DNA from 4 places in the Serratia sp. C2(1) genome. Region 4 is predicted to be linked to each of the others. Evidence: riboswitches for the same ligand, from Rfam matches in the RefSeq annotation. Region 4 holds a riboswitch; each other region holds the start of a gene.
What was found. Region 4 has a riboswitch for thiamine pyrophosphate ahead of thiC (phosphomethylpyrimidine synthase ThiC). Riboswitches for the same ligand answer to the same signal wherever they lie in the genome.
Positions count from the first base shown of each region.

Region 1: it holds a riboswitch for thiamine pyrophosphate, as region 4 does, so the genes downstream of both, tenA (thiaminase II) here and thiC (phosphomethylpyrimidine synthase ThiC) in region 4, are expected to answer to the same signal.
Region 2: it holds a riboswitch for thiamine pyrophosphate, as region 4 does, so the genes downstream of both, thiB (thiamine ABC transporter substrate binding subunit) here and thiC (phosphomethylpyrimidine synthase ThiC) in region 4, are expected to answer to the same signal.
Region 3: it holds a riboswitch for thiamine pyrophosphate, as region 4 does, so the genes downstream of both, thiM (hydroxyethylthiazole kinase) here and thiC (phosphomethylpyrimidine synthase ThiC) in region 4, are expected to answer to the same signal.

Region 1 is NZ_JAZFBA010000001.1:784,947-788,149, reverse strand. Features, by position in the region: gene V2S86_RS03630 (SDR family NAD(P)-dependent oxidoreductase) at 1-58, opposite strand, end outside; gene V2S86_RS03625 (LLM class flavin-dependent oxidoreductase) at 85-1,107, opposite strand; TPP riboswitch at 1,267-1,369, shown strand; gene tenA (thiaminase II) at 1,432-2,112, shown strand; gene V2S86_RS03615 (ABC transporter ATP-binding protein) at 2,109-2,849, shown strand; gene V2S86_RS03610 (ABC transporter permease) at 2,846-3,203, shown strand, end outside.
Region 2 is NZ_JAZFBA010000002.1:392,153-395,355, reverse strand. Features, by position in the region: gene sgrR (HTH-type transcriptional regulator SgrR) at 1-1,252, shown strand, start outside; TPP riboswitch at 1,290-1,415, shown strand; gene thiB (thiamine ABC transporter substrate binding subunit) at 1,471-2,457, shown strand; gene thiP (thiamine/thiamine pyrophosphate ABC transporter permease ThiP) at 2,433-3,203, shown strand, end outside.
Region 3 is NZ_JAZFBA010000001.1:193,676-196,878, reverse strand. Features, by position in the region: gene V2S86_RS00955 (inhibitor of vertebrate lysozyme family protein) at 1-287, opposite strand, end outside; gene thiD (bifunctional hydroxymethylpyrimidine kinase/phosphomethylpyrimidine kinase) at 374-1,174, opposite strand; gene thiM (hydroxyethylthiazole kinase) at 1,171-1,965, opposite strand; TPP riboswitch at 2,002-2,093, opposite strand; gene V2S86_RS00940 (GNAT family N-acetyltransferase) at 2,162-2,587, shown strand; gene V2S86_RS00935 (glycoside hydrolase family 68 protein) at 2,666-3,203, opposite strand, start outside.
Region 4 is NZ_JAZFBA010000009.1:17,046-20,248, forward strand. Features, by position in the region: gene thiE (thiamine phosphate synthase) at 1-145, opposite strand, end outside; gene thiC (phosphomethylpyrimidine synthase ThiC) at 138-2,081, opposite strand; TPP riboswitch at 2,197-2,320, opposite strand; gene rsd (sigma D regulator) at 2,360-2,863, opposite strand; gene nudC (NAD(+) diphosphatase) at 2,963-3,203, shown strand, end outside.

The sequences.
Region 1 (3,203 bases), on a different contig from region 4:
TTGCCGCCGCCGCGCGCCCCAACCCGTCCGCCGAGCCGGTAATGAAAATACGAGACATGGCCTGCCTCCTTTATTGTTGAGACATCAACGCCAGCCCAGCGCCGGGGCGACATGGGTGAGGATCGACTCAATCACGTGCGCGTTGTAATCGACGCCCAACTGGTTAGGCACGGTTAACAGCAAGGTGTCCGCTTCGGCAATGGCTTCGTCCTGCGCCAGCTGTTTGATCAGTTCTTCCGGCTCGGCGGCGTAGCTGCGGCCGAAAATCGCCCGGGTTTGCTGGTCGATATACCCGACCTGATCGCCTTCCTTGCCGCTGCCGCCGAAGTAGCTGCGATCCTGCTGGTTCATCAGCGCAAAGATGCTGCGGCTGACCGACACGCGCGGCTCGCGCGGGTGGCCCGCTTCTTTCCAGGCGGCGCGGTAAGCGCGGATCTGCTTGGCCTGCTGAATGTGGAAAGGCTCGCCGGTTTCGTCGTTTTTCAGCGTCGAGCTTTGCAGGTTCATCCCCAGTTTTGCCGCCCACACCGCGGTGGCGTTGGAGCTGGCGCCCCACCAGATGCGGTCGCGCAGGCCGGCGGAAAAGGGTTCGATGCGCAGCAGCCCCGGCGGATTGGGGAACATCGGCTGCGGGTTCGGCTCGGCGAAGCCCTCACCGCGCAGCGCATCGAGCAGCACCTCGGTGTGGCGACGGGCCATATCGGCCTCGGTCTCGCCCTCTGCGGGCGTATAGCCAAAATAGCGCCAGCCTTCGATAACCTGCTCGGGCGAACCGCGGCTGATGCCGAGTTGCAGCCGTCCGCCTGAAATCAGATCGGCGGCTCCGGCGTCTTCCACCATATAAAGCGGGTTTTCATAGCGCATATCAATCACGCCGGTACCGATCTCAATGCGTTGGGTTTTGGCGCCGACGGCGGCCAGCAGCGGGAACGGGGAGCTGAGCTGGCGGGCGAAGTGATGCACGCGGAAATAGGCACCGTCCGCCCCGAGCGCCTCTGCAGCGACTGCAAGATCGATGGATTGCAGCAGCGCATCCGCCGCAGAACGAGTACCGGACTGTGCCGAAGGCGTCCAGTGACCAAAAGAGAGAAAGCCGATCTTCTTCATGGGAGTGTTCCTCAGAGTCAACGTTACCGGATTACAGTGCAAAAATGCCGCCGCCGGTGCCAGAAAAATCGTCGCGAATCGCACTAAACGAACCAATTGCCGCCCCCGCCGATCCCCCTCGCCCGAGCATTGTAATCAAAAAGCAAATATCGTATAACAGGCTCCTCCGAGGGGTGTCCTGTTACGGGCTGAGATGGCGCAAGCCGAACCCTTTGAACCTGATCTGGGTCATGCCAGCGAAGGGACGGGTCGGCAATCACGCTCTCGGTCATTGCCTGTTCATACCTCAGCGCGCCCGGATCTCCACTCACTTTTGGAGGTCCCATGTTTACTCCCCTTTTCGATAACGGTCTTTACGGACGGCTGCGCCAACAGGCAGGCGCGGACTGGCAGGACTACGTTGCCCACCCTTTTATTCGGCAACTGGCCGCCGGCACGCTGCCTGAATCCGCATTCCGCCGCTATCTGACCCAGGATTACCTGTTCCTGATCCATTTCGCCCGCGCCTACGCCCTGCTGGTCAGCAAGCTACGCACGCTGCCGGAGATGCGCGCGGCCACCGCTTCGCTCAATGCCATCGTCGCCGAACTGCCTTTGCACCTGGCTTACTGCGCCGGTTGGGGGCTGGGCGAACCCGAGATTGCCGCCGAACCCGAGGCGACGGAAACCCTGAACTACACCCGCTATGTGCTCGATATCGGCCACTCCGGCGATGCGCTGGATCTGCTGGCCGCGCTGATGCCTTGCGTCGCAGGCTATGCCGAGATTGGTCTGCGCCTGCTTGACGACCCGGCGACGGTGATGGAGGGCAATCCTTACGCCTCGTGGATCCGCAACTATGGCGATAAAAACTATCTGGCCGGCGTGCAGGCGGCTCTCGATCTGCTGGAGAGCGTGGGCCACCAGCGTGGCGCAGAAAGCCGCTTTGCCGAGCTTGCGGAGATTTTCACCACCGCCACCCGGCTGGAGTCCGCCTTCTGGCAGATGGGGTTGAACGCCTCATGAGTGACCGCATCGCGCCGCCCGGCATTCAGGTGCGGGATCTCAGCCTGCGCTTTGGCCGGCAGGTGATTTTCGATCGGCTGAGTTTCGATATTGCCGGCGGCAGCGTTGTCGCCCTGCTCGGCGCCAGCGGCACGGGCAAAACCAGCCTGCTGAAGATTATCGCCGGGCTGATGCTGCCCACCGCCGGTGAAGTGACCGGCAGCGATGGCCTGCCGATAGCCGGCCGCATCGCCTATATGGGGCAAAAAGACCTGCTCTATCCGTGGCTGACCGTCGCCGAAAATATCAGCCTCGGTGCGCGGCTGCGCGGCGAAAAAGCCGACCGGGAATGGGCCGGGCATCTGCTCGAGCGCGTGGGGCTGAGCGGTTACGCCAAAGCCCTGCCCTCGGCCTTGTCCGGCGGTATGCGCCAGCGCGCCGCCATCGCACGCACGCTGTATGAACGCCAGCCGATTGTACTGATGGACGAGCCCTTCTCGGCGCTGGACGCCATCACCCGCGCCATGATCCAAACCCTGGCGGCCGAGCTGCTGGCGCAGCATACCGTACTGTTGATTACCCATGACCCGATGGAAGCCTGCCGTCTGAGCCATCGCCTGCTGGTGCTTTCCCGCTACCCCGCCGGCATTGACGATACGCATGTCATCGGCGGCCTGCCGCCGCGCGCGCCGGACAATCCCCATCTGCTGAAAAGCCAGGGCGAACTGTTGGCGCAACTGATGAGGGCCGCCGAATGACGCTACGGGTTGAAAACCGCCTGCCGCGGGTGCGCCGCAGCCTGACGGTGTTCGCTGGTTTGTTGCTGCTGTGGTGGCTCATCACGTTGGGAGATATTCCCGCTTTTTTGCTGCCTTCGCCTTCTGCGGTAGCGCAGGCGCTGTGGAGCGGGCGCGCCTATCTCGCTTATCACACGCTGATCACCGCCTCGGAGATTGCCTGCGGGCTGGGGATTGGGGTGTTGCTCGGCGCGGCGCTGGCGCTGTGCATGATCTATTCACCCCGGCTGCAACGCTGGCTGATGCCACTGGTACTGACCAGCCAGGCGATACCGGTGTTTGCGCTGGCACCGCTGCTGGTGCTGTGGTTCGGCT
Region 2 (3,203 bases), on a different contig from region 4:
GGCGCTGCGCCGTTCGGAAATTCACCTGGCCCGGCAGATTTTCAGCGGCCTGACGCGGATAAACGAGGAAAACGGGGAACTGGAGTCGGACCTGGCTCATCACTGGCAGCCGCTGACGCCCTTGCACTGGCGTTTTTATCTGCGCCCGGCGATACATTTTCATCACGGCCGCGAGCTGGAAATGGACGATGTGATTAGCTCCCTCACTCGTCTGATCCCTCAGCCGCTGTTTTCGCATATCGAGAGCGTGACCTCACCGACGCCTTTCGTGATTGACGTGCATCTGCACAGCCCCGATTACTGGTTGCCCTGGCTGCTGGGCAGCGTGCCTGCCATGATCCTGCCGCGCGAATGGCAAAGCATGCCGGAGTTCTCGCGCCATCCGGTCGGCACCGGGCCGTACAGCGTGGTACGCAACCACCGCAGCCAGATGAAAATCCACGCCTTCGATGACTACTTCGGCTACCGGGCACTGATTGATGAGGTGAATATCTGGGTGTTGCCGGAGCTTACCGAAGAGCTGGTGCATTCCGGCGTGCAACTGCAGGCGGATGACACCGGCAACAACGAACTGGAAAGCCGGCTGGAGGAAGGCTGCTATTTCCTGCTGTTCGATCAACGCTCTCCTTTGGCGGCCGATCCGGCCATTCGCAGCTGGCTGTGCGAGCTGATTAATCCCATCTCGCTGCTGAGTAATGCCGGGCCGGTTTATCAACGCTATTGGTCACCGGCCTATGGCATCCTGCCGCGCTGGCATCACAATCGTGCGCTGGCGCAACAACCCAAGCCGGCCGGGCTGACCGCGTTGACGCTGACCTACTACAGTGAACACTCGGAATTCCACGCCATTCAACAGGCAATTGAACCGCTGTTGGCGCTGCACGGGGTGCGGCTTAACGTGCAGGTGGTGAGCTACGACGCCTGGCATAAGGGGGAAGCGGCCAGCGATCTGTGGTTGGGTAGCGCCAACTTCTACCTGCCGCTGGAGTTTTCGCTGTTCGCCACCCTGTATGAGCTGCCGCTGATGCAGCACTGCATGAATGAAGATCTCGCCGCAGATGCGGCGCTGTGGCGCGCCAATGCCCTGCCGCTGGCGGATTTTTGCCAACGATTGGTCAAGGGTCACCAGTTACACCCGCTGTTTCATCACTGGCTGCAACTGCATGGCCAGCGCAGCATGCGCGGCGTGCGAATGAATACCCTTGGCTGGTTTGATTTTAAATCCGCCTGGTTTGCGCCGCCGGAAGCATAAGCGCCTTTCGCCGACGCCCGTTAGTCTCTACAATAGCGCCGTCTCAACGGGGTGCGAAACGGTGGCGGCGCGATGAAAACGCGGTGCGCAGGTTTTGCTGAGAACAAACCCGTCGAACCTGATCCGGTCAATACCGGCGGAGGGATTTGAGCATAGCGACCCGGTTTAATCACCTCGCCCTCAGATACCTTTGCCCCCTTATCTTTCAGGAGTGCAAAGTGGTCAAAAAAAGCCTGCCCTTATTACTGTTGTTGTGCGCCGTACCGGTGTTTGCCAAACCCACGCTGACGGTCTACACCTATGATTCCTTCGCGGCCGACTGGGGCCCTGGCCCGGCGGTGAAAAAAGCGTTCGAAGCGGACTGCAACTGCGAGCTGAAATTCGTCGCGCTGGAAGACGGCGTTTCGCTGCTTAACCGCTTGCGCATGGAAGGGAAAAACAGCGCTGCCGACGTGGTGCTGGGGCTGGACAACAACCTGTTGCAGGCCGCGCAGCAAACCGGCCTATTCGCGCCTAGCCGCATTGACGGCGCCAAACTGAGCGTGCCGGGCGGCTGGCAGGATAAAACCTTCGTGCCTTATGACTACGGTTACTTTGCCTTCGTTTACAACAAAGAAAAGCTGAAAAACCCGCCAAAGAGCCTGCAGGAACTGGTCAACGGCGATCAAAACTGGAAGGTGATCTACGAAGACCCGCGCACCAGCACCCCAGGCCTGGGCCTGCTGCTGTGGATGCAGAAAGTGTTTGGCGACAAAGCGCCGGAAGCCTGGCAGAAACTGGCGAAGAAAACCGTCACCGTCACCAAGGGGTGGAGCGAAGCCTACGGCCTATTCCTGAAAGGCGAAGGCGATCTGGTGCTCAGCTATACCACCTCCCCGGCTTATCATCTGATCGAAGAGAAGAAAGACAGCTACGCCGCGGCCAACTTCAGCGAAGGCCATTATTTGCAGGTGGAAGTGGCGGGCAAACTCAAGGCCGGCAAGCAGCCTGAACTGGCGGAGCGCTTCATGCAGTTTATGGTGACCCCGGCGTTCCAGAACGCCATCCCAACCGGTAACTGGATGTACCCGGTGATCAAGACTCAACTGCCGGCAGGCTTTGATCAAATGACCGTCCCCCAGACCGCGCTGCAATACAGCGCCGAAGAGGTCGCCAAACAACGCGGTAGCTGGATCCGGGCATGGCAAACCGCCGTCAGTCGCTGATCCCGCACTGGCTCTGGCCGGGGCTGCTGGCCGCCGGCCTGATCCTGGCCGTCGCCGCGCTGGCGATGGGCTCGCTGTGGCGGCACGCACCGGAAAGCGATTGGCGCGGCCTGTGGCAGGACAGCTACCTGTGGCACGTAGTCCGCTTTACCTTCTGGCAGGCATTGCTGTCCGCGCTGATCTCGGTGCTACCCGCCATAGCGCTGGCCCGAGCGCTGTACCGCCGCCGCTTCCCCGGCAGACTGTTGCTCCTGCGGCTGTGCGCCATGACGCTGGTACTGCCGGTATTGGTGGCGGTATTCGGCCTGCTCAGCGTGTATGGCCGACAGGGCTGGCTGGCATCGCTGTGCGGCTGGCTCGGCATCAACTACAGTTTTTCCCCCTATGGTCTGCAGGGCATCCTGCTGGCGCATATGTTCTTCAATCTGCCACTGGCCGCCCGCCTGCTGCTGCAGGCGTTGGAAAATATTCCGGTCGAACAGCGCCAACTGGCGGCTCAGCTCGGCATGAACGGCTGGCAACAGTTCCGCTTCGTCGAGTGGCCGGCGCTGCGTCGCCAGACCCTGCCTAGCGGCGCACTGATCTTCATGCTCTGTTTCGCCAGCTTCGCCACCGTGCTGTCACTGGGCGGTGGGCCGCAGGCCACCACCATAGAACTGGCGATCTACCAGGCGCTCAGCTATGACTACGATCTTAGCCGCGCCGCCCTGCTGGCACTGATCCAGTTGGCGTGCTGTCTGGGGCTG
Region 3 (3,203 bases), on a different contig from region 4:
GCCACGATCAAAAAGTTGTTGGCGCAGTCGTGCGGCTTGCACAGATTGCCCACCAGGTAGTTCTGCCCCTTCCAGCTCAGGCTTTGCGCCGGAGTGGAAGTGCCCATCCCCTTGCGCGCCCAGCCCGGCAGGCGAGCCTGCCCCTTCACCATGTTCTGCCAGCTGGTTTGATAGCCCGGCTGCTGGATCACGTCCGAGGTGGTAACAATCTGCTGGGCAACGCTGCCCGCACTGAGGCTGAGTAACGCGCCGAAGATGGCGCAGCGAAGTGCGTTTTGTCCTGTCATGGCCTTCTCCCTTGGTTAAATCCGCTCGTACCCGGCGAGCGCCGGGCATGGATCCAGTCTGACCACAACAACGACAAAAAGTTGAATCACCACCACGCGTGAAAATGATGTACCGGCCCGATACCGTGCCCCACTTCCAGGGTATCTGCCTGCTGCAATGCCTTTTGCAGATAGTCCTTGGCGGCGGCGACCGTGCCGGCCCAGTCTTCATGACGCGGGCGCAACGCAGCCAGCGCAGCGGAAAGCGTGCAGCCGGTGCCGTGCGTATGACGAGTCGCCACGCGCGGTGCAGTGAAGCGCAGTTCCTGCCCCGCGCTGAACAACCAGTCCGGGCTTTCGTTTTCGCTGAGGTGGCCGCCCTTCATCAGCACCGCCTGGCACCCCATGGCCAGCAACGCCCGGCCCTGTTCGCGCATCTGTTGCTCATTTTCCGCCGGGGCGCACGCCAGCAGGGCCGCCGCCTCCGGCAGGTTCGGCGTGATGATCGACACCTGCGGCAGCAGTTCGCGGCGGATAGACTCTACCGCCTCCGGCGCCAGCAGGGGATCGCCGCTTTTCGCCAGCATCACCGTGTCCAGCACCACGAACGGCGGCCGGTAATGCCGCAGGCGTTCGGCCACCGCCTGCACGATATCGGCGTTGGCCAGCATGCCGATCTTGGCGCTGTCGATGCGCACGTCGCTGAATACCGAATCCAACTGGGCGGCGACAAACGCCGGATCGATGTTATATACCGACTGTACGCCACGAGTATTTTGCGCCACCAGCGCGGTGATCACGGAAGTGCCGTAAGCCCCCAGTGCAGAAAAGGCTTTCAGATCGGCCTGGATGCCGGCGCCGCCGCTCGGATCGGTGCCGGCGATGGTCAAAGCGTTAATCCGTTTCATTGCAGCTCCTCCGCACGCAGTTGATACAGGGCGTCGAGGAACGCCGGGGTAAAGCTGCCCGGCCCCGTAGCCCGGTGCGTGGCCCGCTCGCCGCAAAGCGACATCACCCGGCAAGCGGTCGCGACGTTGTCCAGCCGATCGCCCGACAGGCTGCAAAATGCCGCCACCACCGCCGACAGCGCGCAACCTGTGCCCACCACCCGCGTCATCAGCGCATCGCCACCGGCGACCGCCCAGTCGCGCCGGCCATCGGTGATGTAATCCACCACGCCGGTTACCGCCACCACCGCGCCGCTGAGCTGCGCCAGTTCCCGTGCCGCCGGCAAAGCCGCCAGCGAGTCGTCGGTGCTGTCTACGCCGCGCCCGGCGCTCTGCCGGCCGCTCAGCGCCATAATTTCAGACGCGTTGCCCCGGATCGCCGCCGGCTTCTCGCCCAGCAAACGACGGGCAAAGGCGGTGCGGTACGCCAACCCGCCTACCGCCACCGGATCCAGCGTCCAGGGCGTTCCCGCCAAATTGGCGGCTTCTACCGCCACCAGCATGGATTCGGCGCGCGAGGCATTGAGAGTACCGATGTTGATTAACAGGGCACTCGCCATCTGGCTGAACTGCGCCGCTTCGGTCGGTTCCACCACCATCGCCGGGGAAGCGCCAAGCGCCAGCAATACGTTAGCCGTCAGCTCCTGCACCACTTCGTTGGTCAGGCAGTGAATCAGCGGGGGCTGTTGTTTGAATTGGGTCAGACAGGCCGCGGCGCGGGCGCCGGGTAAAGCATCAGGTCGAGCGAACATATTCCTCCCAACCGGCGTTCAAGAAGGCGGGTACCGGTTGGGGCACCGAGACTTCCCTACGCTGGCATAATCCAGATCAGGTAATACGGGTAAAATCTCAGCCCCTTGGGGCACCCCGAGTCAAGGAGGCCATTATTGGGGTTGCTGCCGGTGAGGTCAATCGCGCTATAGTGTCAAAAAACAAAAAGGAGCTGCCATGCAAACAAGACCCTACCGAGAAGCCGATCGCCCGTTCTTGCGCACCCTTTATCTGGCTGCGCGCAAGGCGGCGTTCACGTGGCGCGATACCGAAGATTACCGGCTGGAGGATTTCGACCGCTCGACGCTGGGCGAGGATATCTGGGTGGCGGAAGATCAGGGAAAACTGCTGGGGTTCGTGTCGATCTATCGCCAGGATAACTTTATTCACAACCTGTATGTCGATCCTCACTTGCCGCCACGCGGCGTCGGCACGGCCCTGCTGCAAGCGGCGGAGCGAACCTTTACCGCGACCGGCTCGCTGAAATGCCTGGTGAAAAACGAGAAGGCGCTGGCGTTTTACCATAAGCATGGCTGGCAAAAGATCACCACCGGCAACGACGGCGGCGAAGAATACTACCTGCTGCATTCGCCTAAAAAATAGTCTTGTCTGCTGTGAACCAAACCTGAAAAGGCCTGACATCGTCAGGCCTCTGGAGCGGCTCAGGCTACAAGCCGCGGGTTACCCTTGCAAAACGATATCCTGCATCGCAGGGATATAACCGTAATCATAGACCTCGCGTACAAAGGAACGGTCGCCTTCCAGCACAATGCGTACCGTTGGCGCCTCAGTCCCGCCGATACGGTAATCTTCGCCGACGGTCGGCACGCTGTCGATAAACGACGTCACCAAACCATTCGGCATCACGCAGTGCGAATACGTCTGGAAAGGCTGTTCCGGCGGGTTACCCAGTACCAGGCCTGAGGCGTTCATCGGCGTGTAAGGCCCGGTCAGGCTATCGCTGACAAAACCGTATACCCCATCCGGCCCGGTCAGCCCTTCGGCATAGGTGAACTTATGGCTGATGGTGAACAGGTAATACTTGCCGTCCTGGAACACGTAGTGCGGGCGTTCGGTCTGATCGTTGACGCCCACCGCCGTGACCAGCGGCGGCAAAATCTCCCACTCTTCACCGCTGTGATCCTTCGCCACCGCCAGGCCGATACAGCCCACCTGGAAACGTGCGCCGCCCACCTCTTCATGGCCCGGCGGCACCAGC
Region 4 (3,203 bases):
GTTCATCCGGCAAATCCTTGATGCGCAGCTGGATCGTGGTCACGCCCGCCTCCAGCAGGCGGGCAATCCATTCAACGCTGTCGACGACCGGGTATAATCCCAGCCTGTGCGGCGTGGCGGGGAAAGGCGTGGCGATTTCAGTCATTGTTCATCTCCTCCTGCAGGGTATCGGCGCTGTGGTACAACTCGCTACCCCGTGAGCGGAACTCGGCTGACATCTTCTCCATGCCGGTTAGCTGCACCTCTATCGGCTTGGCAGCCTCCTGCGCGGCGGCGTAGTCGCGGACCTCTTGCGAGATCTTCATCGAGCAGAACTTCGGCCCGCACATTGAGCAGAAGTGGGCGATTTTTCCGGATTCCTGCGGCAGGGTTTCGTCGTGGTAGGCTCGGGCGGTGGCGGGATCGAGCGCCAGGTTGAATTGATCTTCCCAGCGGAATTCGAAGCGAGCTTTGGACATGGCGTTATCGCGGATTTGCGCGCCCGGATGCCCTTTGGCCAGGTCGGCGGCGTGGGCGGCAATTTTGTAGGTGATCAATCCCTGCTTCACGTCTTCTTTGTTTGGCAGACCGAGGTGTTCCTTCGGCGTGACGTAGCACAGCATGGCGCAGCCGAACCAGCCGATCATCGCGGCCCCTATGCCGGAGGTGAAGTGGTCATAACCCGGTGCAATATCGGTAGTCAGCGGGCCCAGGGTATAGAACGGCGCTTCGTGGCAGTGTTCCAGCTCTTCGGTCATGTTGCGGCGGATCATCTGCATCGGCACGTGGCCAGGGCCCTCGATCATCACCTGCACGTCATATTCCCAGGCAATTTTTGTCAGTTCGCCCAGCGTGTGCAGTTCGGCGAACTGCGCTTCGTCGTTGGCGTCCTGAATCGAGCCGGGGCGCAGGCCGTCACCCAGCGACAGCGATACGTCATAGGCGGCGCAGATTTCACAAATTTCGCGGAAGTGTTGATACAGGAAGTTTTCCTGATGATGCGACAGGCACCATTTGGCCATGATCGAACCGCCACGGGAGACGATGCCGGTCAGGCGTTTGGCGGTCATCGGCACGTAACGCAGCAGCACACCGGCATGGATAGTGAAGTAGTCGACGCCTTGCTCGGCCTGCTCCAGCAGCGTATCGCGGAACATTTCCCAGGTCAGATTCTCCGCCACACCGTTCACTTTTTCCAACGCCTGATAGATCGGCACCGTACCGATCGGTACCGGGCTATTGCGCAGGATCCATTCGCGGGTTTCGTGGATATAGCGGCCGGTGGACAAATCCATCACGGTGTCCGCACCCCAGCGGGTGGACCACACCAGCTTCTCCACTTCTTCTTCAATCGACGAAGTCACTGCGGAATTGCCGATATTGGCGTTGACCTTCACCAGGAAGTTACGGCCGATGATCATCGGTTCGGCTTCCGGGTGGTTGATATTGGCGGGGATGATGGCACGTCCGGCGGCCACTTCCTGACGAACGAATTCCGGCGTGATGTTTTGCGGCAGGTTAGCGCCCCAGCTTTGGCCGGGATGCTGGTGGCGCAACACTTCACCACGGATGCGCTCACGGCCCATGTTTTCGCGGATGGCGATGAATTCCATTTCCGGGGTGACGATGCCGGCGCGCGCGTAGTGCAACTGGGTGACGCATTTGCCCGTCTGAGCTTTGCGCGGCTGCGGCAGATGCTCGAAGCGCAGATGATCCAGCCCTTCGTCCGCCAGGCGCTGCTGGGTGAACCCGGAACTGACGCCTTTGAGGGCCTCGGTATCGCCACGTTCTTCGATCCAGCCGGCGCGCAGTTTCGCCAGGCCGCGGTGCACATCGAGTTCGGATTGCGGATCGCCGTACGGGCCGGCGGTGTCGTATACCGGGATAGCTTCGTTCTGCTCGTATTGCGGGTTGTTTTTGTCGCCGCCAATCAGCGTCGGGCTGAGCTGGATTTCACGCATCGGGACCCGCACATCGCTGCGCGAGCCTTGCAGATAGATGCGGTGTGAATTGGGAAAGGATACGCCCTGCAGAGTGTCGATAAACTGCTGGGCTTCTTCGCGCTGCTCTTTACGAGCGCGTGGTTTTTTAACGTTAGACATAGCAAATTCCTACCAGTGTAATGAGTTGGGAAAATTGCTTGTCTGGAGCTCGGAGGGAGTAATGATGCTGGCCGGCAAGGCGGGGGTATCCCCGTTCGGGAAGCCCTGCCTGTGGCGATAGATTACTCTTGTTCCCTTCGCGGGTATTAACCCGATCAGGTTCCGCGGATCCCGAATTAACGGTCTCAGCCTGGCCAATTTGATGAGCAAATCAGCGCTAGGCACTCCGACAAGATGCCCTCCAGTATAGGAGGGATAATAAAAAAAACTACAAAATTCTAACGCGTCTGATCCAGTGCTTTATCCGACAGAGGTTGCTGCGAGGCTTCCGTCGCCAGTTGGATCAACTTATCTTCCAGGGTAAAACGTGCAGCAAGCGTTTCGCCGATATCCGACAGCGCCTGGTGGAGTTCCATGCACACGTCCTGATCGATATCTACTTCGGTATAGCGATCGTGGAAAGCCATGATCTGCTCGGTATTGACCCAAAGTTTGGGGTAGATGTTCACCGATAGCGCCATTTTCGGACTGGGTGCGCCTTCCACTTGTTTGATAATTCTGTCATAGATATGAAAATGCCCGGCAGAGAGATAATCCACCAAATTATGGCAAAAGTTCTCCAGCGCTTTTTCATTCAGCGGCGTATGCTTTTCTTTGTTCGGTTTGATGCCCACGAGGGTGCAATAGGCGACAAGCAACTGCTTGCGTGCCTGAAGCCATTGATCAACTAATTCATTACTACCACCAACGCGCTGAGTCAGGCTTTCCAAACGGTTGAGCATGTTTGACTCCGTAAGTAATAAAAAGTAACAGTAAGTTATTAAAATGTAACAAGGCCGATTTGTAGAGTGCCAGTGAAGCTGAGGTTGTGCAACAACGATATGGAACTTGCATTAACGGGTAATGAAAATGGCTGGTGGATCGTCAGCCATGAAAGCAAACTTTGGTTACCGCACGGTGAATTGCCGTTCGGTTCGGCGGCGGCGTTTTCCCTGCAGGGGCGAATGGCGCGCACCATTGGCGAGTGGGAAGGGCTGCCGGTGTGGCTGGTGCGTCAGACGATGCCGCAGGATATGGGCTCGGTGCGTCAACTGCTCGAGCTCGATCGCGGGTTGTTTCAGC